Regions from separate parts of the Cytobacillus spongiae genome, predicted to be linked through region 4. Evidence: riboswitches for the same ligand, from Rfam matches in the RefSeq annotation. Region 4 holds a riboswitch; each other region holds the start of a gene.
What was found. Region 4 has a riboswitch for thiamine pyrophosphate ahead of thiC (phosphomethylpyrimidine synthase ThiC). Riboswitches for the same ligand answer to the same signal wherever they lie in the genome.
Positions count from the first base shown of each region.

Region 1: it holds a riboswitch for thiamine pyrophosphate, as region 4 does, so the genes downstream of both, tenA (thiaminase II) here and thiC (phosphomethylpyrimidine synthase ThiC) in region 4, are expected to answer to the same signal.
Region 2: it holds a riboswitch for thiamine pyrophosphate, as region 4 does, so the genes downstream of both, LS684_RS02720 (thiazole synthase) here and thiC (phosphomethylpyrimidine synthase ThiC) in region 4, are expected to answer to the same signal.
Region 3: it holds a riboswitch for thiamine pyrophosphate, as region 4 does, so the genes downstream of both, LS684_RS06720 (ABC transporter substrate-binding protein) here and thiC (phosphomethylpyrimidine synthase ThiC) in region 4, are expected to answer to the same signal.

Region 1 is NZ_CP089998.1:462,535-465,687, reverse strand. Features, by position in the region: gene LS684_RS22850 (sensor histidine kinase) at 1-195, shown strand, start outside; gene LS684_RS22845 (response regulator transcription factor) at 192-791, shown strand; TPP riboswitch at 1,069-1,176, shown strand; gene tenA (thiaminase II) at 1,294-1,998, shown strand; gene LS684_RS22835 (ECF transporter S component) at 1,985-2,569, shown strand; gene LS684_RS22830 (ABC transporter ATP-binding protein) at 2,585-3,153, shown strand, end outside.
Region 2 is NZ_CP089997.1:511,568-514,720, forward strand. Features, by position in the region: gene LS684_RS02715 (AraC family transcriptional regulator) at 196-1,083, shown strand; TPP riboswitch at 1,341-1,438, shown strand; gene LS684_RS02720 (thiazole synthase) at 1,615-2,385, shown strand; gene thiH (2-iminoacetate synthase ThiH) at 2,499-3,153, shown strand, end outside.
Region 3 is NZ_CP089997.1:1,303,469-1,306,621, forward strand. Features, by position in the region: gene LS684_RS06715 (thiamine-binding protein) at 1-142, opposite strand, end outside; gene LS684_RS06720 (ABC transporter substrate-binding protein) at 156-1,163, opposite strand; TPP riboswitch at 1,279-1,389, opposite strand; gene LS684_RS06725 (cell wall hydrolase) at 1,650-2,261, shown strand; gene LS684_RS06730 (hypothetical protein) at 2,374-2,682, shown strand; gene LS684_RS06735 (MerR family transcriptional regulator) at 2,683-3,042, opposite strand.
Region 4 is NZ_CP089997.1:1,013,380-1,016,532, forward strand. Features, by position in the region: gene LS684_RS05375 (VOC family protein) at 1-266, shown strand, start outside; TPP riboswitch at 332-444, shown strand; TPP riboswitch at 659-773, shown strand; gene thiC (phosphomethylpyrimidine synthase ThiC) at 1,268-3,019, shown strand; gene LS684_RS05385 (hypothetical protein) at 2,997-3,153, shown strand, end outside.

The sequences.
Region 1 (3,153 bases), on a different replicon from region 4:
ACCATCGTGGTGAAGGATGACGGTGTTGGGATTGGAGAAGAATATACACACTCTAAAGGCAGCGGCCTGATCGGAATGAGGGAACGGCTGGAGTTTGTGAATGGAAGTTTGGAGATTATTTCAGATAAGGGTACCACTTTGGTTATGAGGGTCCCTAAAGTGATTAAACAGACTGACAGGGAGGGAATGGAATGATTCGGATTGTAATCGCTGAAGATCAGAGGATGCTGTTAGGTGCCCTGGGCTCGCTGCTGAGCCTGGAAGATGATATGGAGGTTGTCGGAAAAGCGGGCAATGGTGAAGAAGCCATTGCTCTCGTACACGAGCTTAAACCCGATATCTGTATCATGGACATCGAAATGCCTGAAAAAACGGGGCTCGAAGCAGCAGAGGAATTGAAGGGAGAAGAGTGCAAAGTCATTATCCTCACCACCTTTGCCCGGTCAGGTTATTTTCAGCGTGCATTAAAGGGTGGGGTTAAAGGGTATCTATTAAAAGATAGCCCAAGTGAGGAACTGGCCAATTCCATCCGACTTGTGATGGACGGAAAGCGTATATATGCCCCTGAACTAATGGATGATGTGTATGGGGAAGAAAACCCCCTGACTGACCGGGAAAAAGAAGTGCTGGAACTTGTTGCCGACGGAAAAAACACTAAGGAAATCGCCGACGAACTCAGCCTTAAAACGGGTACCGTCCGTAACTACATCTCAACCATCCTGGACAAATTGGAAGTCAAAAATCGAATCGAAGCCATCACCCAATCAAGAGAAAAGGGATGGTTTAAATAATGGGACAGGGACGAACCTTGATGATGGAGGTTCGTCCTGTTTTAGCATGGAAATCATCAATTTTAATTCATTATTTATTATATTTATACATTTTTTTCAGAGTCGTGAATTTATTTGCTGAAGAAATTTTTTTATGGATTTTAAATAGGGTTTTTTGTTGGTCTGTTCTATGATATCAATGGGTTTTTACTCATGATCAATCAGTGAGAGATAGATAAAAAGTGTTGACAAGTAAAAGAATCATGGTACGATAGCTTCGAATACAAAATTTAATTGGACGATCCACTAGGGGTGCCTTGTAAAAGGCTGAGATTAAAGTGTGACTTTAAGACCCTTTGAACCTGATCTGGTTGAGACCAGCGGAGGGAAGTGGTGTTTGATGGTCACGTAGAATATCCGTTTATTCCTATGATCTCAAGCCACTTTCTGTATGCTGTATGCATAGCGGGAAGTGGCTTTTTTTATTGCCTGTTCGGGTCGTCTGGAAAAGGAGTAAGAGACAATGTCATTTTCTATGTTTTTAAGAAATGAAGTGAAAGAAATCTGGGAAGCAAGCTTTCAACATCCCTTCGTCAAAGGAATCGGTGACGGAACACTCCCCATTGAGAACTTCAGATACTACATCCTGCAGGATGCCTATTACCTCACTCATTTTTCCAAAGTGCAGGCTCTGGGAGCTGCGAAGGCAATGGATTTACATACTACATCACGAATGGCAGCACATGCTGTGGGAACGAATGAAGCAGAGCTCTCCCTTCATAAGAATTTTTCTGAACGATTAGGAATCACGGAAGTAGAAAAAAGGGAATTTAAACCTTCTCCCACGGCTTATGCATACACATCTCATATGTATCGTTCCGCACAGCTTGGAGGTCTCGCAGACATACTGGCCACCATCCTTCCTTGTTACTGGCTCTATTACGAAATAGGAGAAAGGCTGAAGGCGTGTACTCCAGAAGAGACCATCTACCAGGAATGGATTGCAGCTTATGGCGGGGAGTGGTTCAGGGAATTGGTGGAGGAGCAAATCATCCGACTCGATGAATTAGCGGAAACGATGTCTGAATCAGACAAAGTAAGAATGAGAGAGAATTTTATCGTAAGCAGCATCTATGAGCTGCAGTTTTGGGAAATGGCATACACCATGGAAGAGTGGTCATTTCAATCTGTACTGACTTCGGGAAGCGAAGGTGATGTACATGTCTAGATTAAAATTGACGGACATCTTAATAACAGTGGTCATTTCAATTGGTTTCGGGATTATTTACAAGCTTTGGGGACCTCTCTATAATGTGTTAAAACCATTGGGGATACATGCTGATCAACTTATTTACGGGATGTGGTTTATGGCCGCAACTGTCGCATTTTTGATCCTAAGAAAGCCCGGTGTGGCACTATTAGCTGAGATTGCAGCGTCTTCCGGAGAATTTTTGATGGGTTCTGAATGGGGCCTTGAAGTACTCCTGTTCGGCATGATACAGGGGTTGTTTGCAGAATTGGTCTTTCTATTGACCCGTTATAAACGGTATGACCTTCTGGTGATCTGTGCTGCAGCCGTGGGCTCTGCTTTCGGCTCCATACTCTTGGACTACTTTAAAGGGTATATGGGGGATTTGGCAGTATGGAATTTATCCCTGTTCATTGCTGCAAGACTGATAGGCTCCATTGTCATTGCGGGGATTGGTTCCTATTATCTGGTAAGGGCATTGGAGAACACAGGCGTCACAAACCTGGTCAGAAGAGCGGATCAGAAAGAGTTCGATGCATTGGATGGATAAGGGAGAGATGATGTAATGCATGTGGAAAATTTGCGCTTGAAATTCCCAAAATCAGAAAAATTGTTGTTTAACGATTTAGATTTGGCTATTCGCAGTGGAGAAAAAGTTTTGCTTTTAGGACCATCTGGATCAGGGAAATCAACCTTTCTTCATGTATTGGCAGGAATAATCCCACAAGCAGTTGATGTCCCGATGAAATGCTCTTCCATTGAACATCCGGATTCATGGGGATTTGTATTTCAAGATCCAGACTCTCAATTTTGCATGCCTTATGCAGATGAGGAACTCGCCTTTGTTTTAGAAAATGTACAAGTTCCCCGTGAAGAAATGCCGGGGAAGATTGATTTGCTGTTGGATAGCGTAAAGTTAAAGCTACAAGATCCACATACGAAAATCTCCACACTCTCTGGAGGAATGAAGCAGAAATTGGCCATAGCCTCAGTATTGGCCCTTGAGCCTGATACTCTGTTCCTAGATGAGCCCACTTCGATGTTAGACGTGGAAAGTACGAAATCCATTTGGGATATCGTCAAGGAAACATGTCAGGATAAGACACTGCTTATCATTGAGCACAAGCTGGATCA
Region 2 (3,153 bases), 500 kb from region 4:
GTAAAAATTAAGATGCTGGCCAAGTAGATTGAATAGACATTAGTTAATTTTTACATCAATTCCTCAAAATGTATAGTGGGTTATGTTAAAGTTTAGTAAATGAATAGAATGACAATTGGATGCTATACTTAGCAAAAAATGTTAAGAACAAACATTTGTTCTCTGATATAGTGAGAAGTGGGTAGGTGATAACAGATGGATTATGAGGCTAGTATTCAACGAGCTCTTGATTATATAGAAGACCACTTGATGGAGACGTTAACGCTTGAGTCGCTAGCAGAGAAGGCTTGCTTTTCTCCTTATCATTTTCATCGCGTCTTTCAAGCGATGGTTGGTGATTCTGTGATGGAATATGTGAGAAAAAGAAGGTTAACGGTAGCAGCGGAGCGGTTATTTTATCACGATGAGAAAGTCATTGACATTGCGTTAGAGGTAGGATTTCAGTATCAAGAGTCATTTAATCGGGCGTTTAAAAAGCACTTTGGAATGTCACCAAAGCAGTACCGAAAAGCCGAATATCTGTCTGGACCATTTCGAGGAAAAGTCTGCCTAAAACCAAAGGAGTTTCAAGGAGGAGTAAGAATGGAACCGAAATTAACTGTAAAACCTGCTTTTCACATCATAGGCTATGAACTAAAGACAAGAAATGAGGATGGACAAAATAACCGGGATATACCAGAGTTTTGGCAACAATATATTCGAAATGATTTAGGGGCGAATATCCCAAGCCCAATTCACAAACACGTTGAGTTAGGTTTATGTACCGATTTTCAGCCTGAATCGGGCGAATTTACTTACGTAATCGGGATGGAAGTTGATGCTGGTACAAAGCCTCTTGAAGGAATGGTGTATCGAAGCTTTCCCGAACAGGAATATGCTGTATTTACTACTCCGAAAGCAGATGAAGCAGCCTTTACCGCTTCTATTCAATCGACGTGGAACAAAGTCTTTACCGAGTGGTTCCCTCAATCAGGTTATGAACATACAGGCACTGCCGAATTTGAACTCTATGATGAAAGATGCTATGGAGACGACAATAAGGAAATAGATATCTACATTCCAGTTGTGAAAAAACTCCAATAAATAATGAGCTGCTTCTCAAGTGATTGAGGGGCAGTTTTTTTAAAAATAAAGCTGTTCTCAATAGTTCTGCCAGCGTATATAAACGGACGATCAAGTTGTTATGTTCATATTCATTTAGCTATGGTTTAAGGAAAGTAACTATTGTGAAACCGCCTGGATATATATGGTATTAAGCGTTTACAGTTTACAACAAGGTGATAGTGTGATAAAAATGGGGATAGATTCATAACTTTGGATTATGGATGACAATTTTATACAGTGAATGCTAGGGGTGCCGTATGGCTGAGAGGACGAATGTCTAACCCTTGAACCTGATTTGGTTAGTACCAACGTAGGGAAGCTTTTATAGAAGCGTAGACATGGAAGGCTCCGTGTGTGCTTTTCTATTACTTTAAATGTAAAAGCTTACCTAAATTGGGTAAGCTTTTTTGTGTTTTAATCTACATCTACATATTGTCATGAACGGACATGATACGGAATTTTGTAGAAATATCCGTTTTGTGTATTACCAACTTGGAGGAGGAATTAAGGATGAAGGATGTATTAACAATTGGTGGAGTGGATCTACATAATCGCTTATTTACAGGGACTGGAAAGTTTGCGGATCATAAACAAATGAAGGAAGCACTTGAAAAATCGCAATCACAAGTCGTTACCGTAGCGCTTCGTCGAGTCGATTTAGAAGCACAGGGGGAAGAGAATATTCTAGAGGACATCCCAAAGGATATGGTGCTGCTGCCAAATACTTCAGGAGCTCGAACTGCGGAGGAAGCGATACGGATTGCTCGATTAGCTCGAGCATGTGGAATGGGAAATTGGATTAAGATTGAAGTAATCTCTGATCAGAAGTACTTGCTTCCTGATAATGAAGAAACGATTAAAGCGACTGAGGTTTTAGCAAAAGAGGGCTTTGTTGTGCTTCCTTATATGAGCCCCGACCTAATGGCGGCAAAGAAAATGCAGGAAGCAGGCGCTGCTGCAGTTATGCCTCTTGGCGCACCAATTGGAACGAATCGGGGAATTCGAATGAAAGAAATCATCCAAATTCTGATAGATGAAATGGATGTTCCAATTGTAGTGGACGCAGGGATTGGGAAGCCATCAGAAGCAGCAGAGGCAATGGAGATAGGTGCCAGTGCTGTTCTAGTCAATACGGCCATTGCTACAGCAAATGATCCAGTTGAAATGGCCATTGCATTTGATCTAGCTGTAAAAGCGGGAAGAAAAGCTTATTTATCAGGGTTAGGACCTACATCTGTTCAAGCAAAGGCTTCATCTCCTTTAACGGGCTTCTTAGGATAATTCATCTGCATTAAGTTGATTTTTTGGAATGAAAGCAAGGGGAAGGGGCTGTCATTGCCGCATTCGGAGTGAATATGAACCTGGCCTATTGATTAGAAATGGAGGGGTAGTTAATGAGCTTCTATCAAAAGTATGAATCAGTAAGGAATTTACCCTTTGAAGATATTTTTCAACATATCACGCCAAACGACGTGAAGAGGGTGTTAGCGAAAGAAAGCCTTTCTGAGCAAGATCTACTTGTACTTCTTTCACCAGCAGCTGAGTATTGCTTAGAAGAAATGGCCCAGAAAGCGCATCAGCTAACTGTACAGCATTTTGGTAGGGTGATGGGGTTATATGCTCCGTTGTACATAACCGATTATTGTGTAAATAAATGTACGTATTGCAGCTTTAGCTTTGACAATGATTTTCCAAGAAGGAAGCTTTCGATGCTTGAAATTGATCAAGAGTCTAAAGCGCTAGTGGAAATGGGGATTAAGCATTGTATTATCCTAACAGGTGAATCGAATATTCACTCGTCAGTAGACTATTTATGTGAAAGTGTTGAGGTTATGAAGAAGCACTTTTCATCCTTAGCGATTGAAGTTCAGCCATTAGATGCCGAGGGCTATAAGAAATTAGTAGAGCATGGGGTAGATGGGTTGACTGTCTATCAAGAAGTGTATAACGAAGATATTTATAAGGAAATCCATGTGGCCGGTCCAAAGCGGAATTATCGCTACCGCCTAGACGCACCTGAACGTGGCTGTGAGGCAGGGATGCGCTCAG
Region 3 (3,153 bases), 290 kb from region 4:
CTATTGTAGTTTCTAAAGGATTTACTTGATAAGTGAGACCAGATTGATGAATCACGTTAATCGCTTCATCTACATAAGGAATTACATTTTCTCCATTTTTTGTTTTTGGTAGTATTTGAATACTCACTAGTGAATTTGCCATTTGACATATCTCCTTACTCTGGTAGGAATTCATTTGTAAATGCTTTTTTCGCATCTAATTCCTTTTCTAGTAGATTATTTTCATACATCCAAGTTGCATAGTTTTCCCATACTTTGAGCTTTTGTTCGCCCCATTTAGCTGCGTCATCTTTATATTTTGGTGCAAGCCATTCTTGACTCTTTTGCACCAGTTCTGCATCAAGATCTGGTGCAGCAGCAATTAAGATATCAGCAGCTGCCAAAGGGTTTTCAATAGAAAATTCATACCCTTTCGTTACGGCTTTTAGAAAAGCCTTTACGGTATCTGGTTGATCCTTAAGCATGGTTTCATTCGTAGTTAAAACAGGAGTATAATAATCTAGTTTCTCCGAAAAGTCGGTTAAGTACACCATATTGATTTCTTCATTTCTTAGCTCTGCTTCTACTCCTGTCCATCCATAATATATCCAGGCAAAGTCAATATCTCTTTGAACTGCTGTGAAGAAATCGCTGTCACCCATATTCACGATAGAAACTTTATTTACATCCGCGTTTTCTTGCTTCATGATTGACTCAATGACAGCCTTTTCTACAGGTGAACCCCAACCACCATAAGATTTTCCTTCAAAATCCTTTGGGGATTGGATATTTTTATCGGCAGGTGAAGCGAATCCAGACGTATTATGTTGGATGACCGCTGCAATTGAAACAATTGGTACATCTTGAATTCTAGCTTGTGTAATCGACTCTTGATAGCTTACACCAAACTCAGATTTTCCTGATGCCACTAGCTGATCGGCACCGGCTTCCCCTGGCATGATGATTTCTACGTCTAAGCCTTCTTCTTCAAAGTATCCTTTATCCTTAGCCACGTAAAGACCTGTATGGTTTGTGTTTGGTGTCCAGTCTAAAACGACAGAAACCTTTTCAAGGGAATCTTGTTTTTCTTTTTTATCTGTAGCCGATTTATTTTCCTCTCCATCATTGCTACATCCTACAAGTAATCCTAAAGCTAATAATGAACTAAGCCATTTTTTCTTCATGTTCATTCCTCCTTGTTGTATTATGTAAAATATTAGGTATTAAAAAGAAATGGAGGGAACTAAAAAACGCCAAGGCTCAGAACCAAGGCGCATATCGATTAAACAAATGAATATTTGTTTTATAGAATATGTTCCCTACGCTGGTATCAACCAGATCAGGTTCTGAGGGTCAACATCTTTCGGATGAAATCTCAACCAGCATCAACTGGTCCCCCTACAATTCTTCTTATTCAATTAGGTCTGTTAAACGTAGCTAAGTTTCTTTCACCTTTTCGTGGGAGTGAAAGAAATAAGGATAACAGATTCTTGTAATGAAATACTCCCATCATTATAGCAGATTTTTATGATTTGACTAGTTAATTGCTTACATTTCCATTAAAGGGTAGGAATAAATAACATGGAAATCATTTATATTGAATCTTCCAGAGAGACTGTGATAAGGTATAACGTATGTTTTTCAATTCAATAGAAAAAGGAGGAATATCGATGAGAAAACTAATTTCTTTAGTCGTATTCATGGGAGTCCTCTCATTCTCTTTCATCCAGATTAATAACAGTGCTTCTGCTGAACTTATAGACGGTGTTAAAGTGTATAAGATGAAAAAAGGGGAAACTCTTCTAGATAAAGGAAAAGAGTTCGGTGTATCAGAGAAAGAAATCAAGATCGTAAATTTTTTAAAGGATGACCAAGATTTAAGCGGAAAAAAAATCATCGTGCCAAAACCTGTTCAAGATTCTTCCATAACTCCATCTGAAAAAGAGTTATTAGCTAGACTTGTACATGCTGAAGCTGAAGGGGAACCATTTAAAGGAAAAGTTGCTGTTGCAGAGGTCGTCTTAAACCGAGTAGAAAGTGACCAGTTCCCAGATACAATAAAAGAAGTTATATATGAGGACAAGCAATTTCAACCTGTCGACAATGGTACGATTAACCAGCCCGCTGGAGATGAAGCAAAACAAGCGGTTAAAGAAGCTATTCAACATGATGAAATAGGAAAGGACTCTTTATATTTCTATAATCCAAATATTATTAGCAGCACATGGCTCCAAACAAGAACAGTCACATTTGAAATTGGAAACCATCGATTTGCAAAATAAATAGTACGATGAAAACCAGCTATCCTACAGGTATGCTGGTTTTTTTTCATTAGGAATGAAATTTGGTGGATTAAAGGAGAATAAAACTATATAGAAAAGGAGTGAATTACGGATGCCCCGCAAGTCATCAGAAGAGCTTGAAGAAATGGGTAATAGGAATACTGACAATGAAATATCAAAGCTAAACAGATTTTTAGGTGTGGTGATGGAATATATTTCAGATGATGAAATAGAAGAAATCGACGTAGAGCACTTACTTGACAGGACAGAGGGATTGCGCGACTGGTGGAATCAATACCTTGAAAAAAATCGAGTTCAGTTGGAGGAGGGCATCAAAAACGCTTTAAGTGAACTTTCAATAGAAGAACTACAGCTAATTAAGGATCAAATTAAACAATATGAAGAGAAAGTGAAAGGATGACTAACATTCATCCTTTCCTTCATAGAATGCAATTTTTCTATCTACTTTATTAATATTCAATTCTAATTCTTTTATTTGATTTTCGATTTTTATTCGATGGGAGAGCAGGATTCTTTTTCTTTCTTCAATGGTAGTAGTCCCAATAATACTTAATCTGACGATTTCTTTTATTTGCTGGACAGGCATATTCGTTTCCTTTAGGCAGGTAACTATATCAAGCCATGCAATATTTTCTTCTGTATACAATCTATTCCCTGTGTGGTCTCTATTAATTGGAGGCAATATCCCTTCTTTTTCATAATATCTTAACGTATGAGTAGATAGGCCAGCGATTGATGAGACTTCATTAATTTTATACATGTATACATCCCCTTTTTGCTAAAATTGGAATCAATTCTGTAAACTTGGTTTAGGCTTTTTCTTCCACAATCTGCTGTCTTACTTAGGTCTACTTCTATTAATATGTAATAT
Region 4 (3,153 bases):
ACCAAAGTTTTTTTCTAGTCAAAGCATTGAAAAATCAAAGTGCCAATTTTTTAGATGATAACGGAAACGAGCATTTTTCTTTAACCTTCGAAGTCGACGGAGAAAGGGCGTTGCAAGAGTTTTACGAAGAGTTATGTGAAAAGGGTGTTCAAGTGGGAAGGGTAGAGGACCGTGGGCATCCTGGTAGAAATTTTGTTTTTTATGATATAGATGGGAATTGCTTTGATGTATGGAGCGAGCTAAGCCTATGCTTTAAAAATGAATAAGTGAAAGAAAAAATGGTATTTGCAAATTAAAGACGTTATGGTATATTGAGAAGGAAATTTGAATAATTTGGCACTGGGGGTGCCGGAATGGCCGGCTGAGATTAAGACCCATTATAGTCTTTGACCCTAATTACCTGATCTGGTTCGTACCAGCGTAGGGAAGTGTATGGATAATCACATACATAGTAGATTCCTAGCAACAGTCTGTTTTTTTGCGTATTAAAAGCAATCATTGGTACTTGAATGCACAAAGTACCAAAGACTTGAGCTATCGAATTACCTTTGTTTCAGGCCCCAGTGTACGAATTGCTAGGGGCTTTTTTGTATAGAAGATTCTTTGTTTTTACTTCTAAAATTGCGGCAGCAATCATAACGTATAACAATTGAATAGTTTGATCTACTAGGGGAGTCCTATGAGCAGGGCTGAGAGAAAAGCGCTATAAAGCTAATTGACCCTTTGAACCTGATCTGATTCATATCAGCGTAGGAAAGTAGAACAGTCTTGCTTAACTTGGAGAATACTGTTTTATCTTTTATCGGGTTCATATTGAGCCCGATTTTTTGTTGTGCCTATGATCATGAGAGTAAAAAGAGTCAGAAAACTGGAATTAGCCTCACCAAGCATGGAGAGGAGGGAATTGGACGGAGAGATCTGTGTGTTTGGACAGAAATGGCAAGAAAACGAAAAGCCGAGTCCGAAGAAAGGGTGATTTCGGACAGAAATGACAAGAAAAAGAGAATCCGAGTCCGAAGAAAGGGTGATTTCGGACAGAAATGACAAGAAAAAGAGAATCCGAGTCCGAAGAAAGGGTGATATCGGACAGAAAAGGCAAGAAAACAAGAATCCGAGTCCGAAGAAAGGGTGATTTCGGACAGAAATCGCAAGAAAACGAGAAACCGAGTCCGAGGTAAGGGTGATTTCGGACAGAAAAAGCAAGAAAACAAGAATCCGAGTCCGAAGAAAGCATGAACTCGGACAGAAAATTCAAGGAGGAATTAACATGACTACTAATTTTCAAGGAAGTTATTCATTTCCAAACAGTAAAAAAGTGTATGTGGGGGGATCACGCTCTGATATTCAGGTTCCAATGAGAGAGATTGCTCAAAGTTCAACGGAGGGAGTATTTGGTACAGAAGAAAATGCGCCAATTCGTGTTTATGATACGAGTGGGATTTATACGGATACTACTCAGGTAGTCGATATTCAGAAAGGTCTGCCAAAAATAAGAAGAAATTGGATAATTGAGCGTGGGGATGTGGAGGAATACAAAGGTAGAGATGTAAAGCCGGAGGATAACGGATATAAAAAAATTGAAGACTTAACAAAAGTAGAAGTTTTCCCAAATATTGTTGATCGTCCGCTCAGAGCTAAGGGGAAACAGAATGTAACGCAGATGCATTACGCCAAAAGAGGAATCATCACACCTGAGATGGAGTTCATTGCTATTAGGGAGCAACTTGATGCAGAATTTGTTCGTAAAGAGGTAGCTTCTGGACGTGCCATTATCCCAGCAAACATCAATCATCCGGAATCAGAACCGATGATCATTGGACGAAATTTTCATGTGAAAATAAATGCGAATATTGGGAACTCAGCGGTATCTTCATCTATAGAAGAAGAAGTAGAGAAAATGACGTGGGCGACTCGGTGGGGAGCTGACACGATTATGGATCTTTCAACAGGAAAAAATATACATACAACAAGAGAATGGATAATCCGAAATTCATCTGTCCCAGTTGGAACTGTTCCTATTTATCAGGCACTTGAGAAAGTGAATGGGATTGCAGAAGATCTCACATGGGAAGTGTACAGGGATACATTAATTGAGCAAGCCGAGCAAGGGGTGGATTACTTTACGATCCATGCAGGTGTGTTGCTAAGGTATATCCCAATGACTGCAACTAGAACAACAGGAATTGTTTCGCGTGGGGGCTCTATTTTAGCCCAATGGTGCTTGGCTCATCATCAGGAAAATTTTCTCTACACTCATTTTGAAGAAATCTGTGAGATTCTAAAAGCCTACGATATTGCTGTGTCTTTAGGAGATGGGTTAAGACCAGGCTCAATAGCCGATGCCAATGACAAAGCCCAATTTGCAGAGCTTGAAACGCTAGGCGAACTAACAGCAATTGCATGGAAGCATGATGTGCAAGTTATGATAGAGGGTCCAGGACATGTTCCGATGCACTTAATAAAAGAGAACATGGATAAACAGCTTGAGATTTGTAAAGAGGCACCTTTCTATACACTAGGTCCATTAACAACCGATATAGCTCCAGGATATGATCACATTACATCTGCCATTGGAGCAGCAATGATTGGCTCGTTTGGCACAGCGATGCTTTGTTACGTGACGCCTAAAGAGCATTTAGGATTGCCGAACAAGGAGGATGTTAGAGAAGGTGTTATCGCTTATAAAATTGCAGCACATGCCGCTGACTTAGCAAAAGGCCACCCAGGTGCTCAAGTTCGAGATAATGCCTTATCAAAAGCGCGCTTTGAATTCCGCTGGCACGATCAATTTAATTTATCACTAGACCCTGACCGAGCAAGAGAATACCACGACGAAACACTTCCTGCTGAAGGAGCAAAGACGGCCCATTTTTGTTCAATGTGTGGTCCGAAATTTTGCTCGATGCGAATCTCTCAAGACATTCGTCACATGGCCCAATCAGAGAACGGCTTAATCATAGAAGGAATGAAGGAAAAAGCGAAGGAGTTCGTTGAAAATGGTTCAGCCATCTATAAATAAGGTGAAACAAGTATCCTATTTAAAAGAAGAAATTAATCGATTAAAGAACATAATCGAGCAATTAGAAGAACAAATTTCCCAGATTCAAATACAATGCAAGCATATTTTCTTAGAAGTAGAGGGCTTTCGAAAAT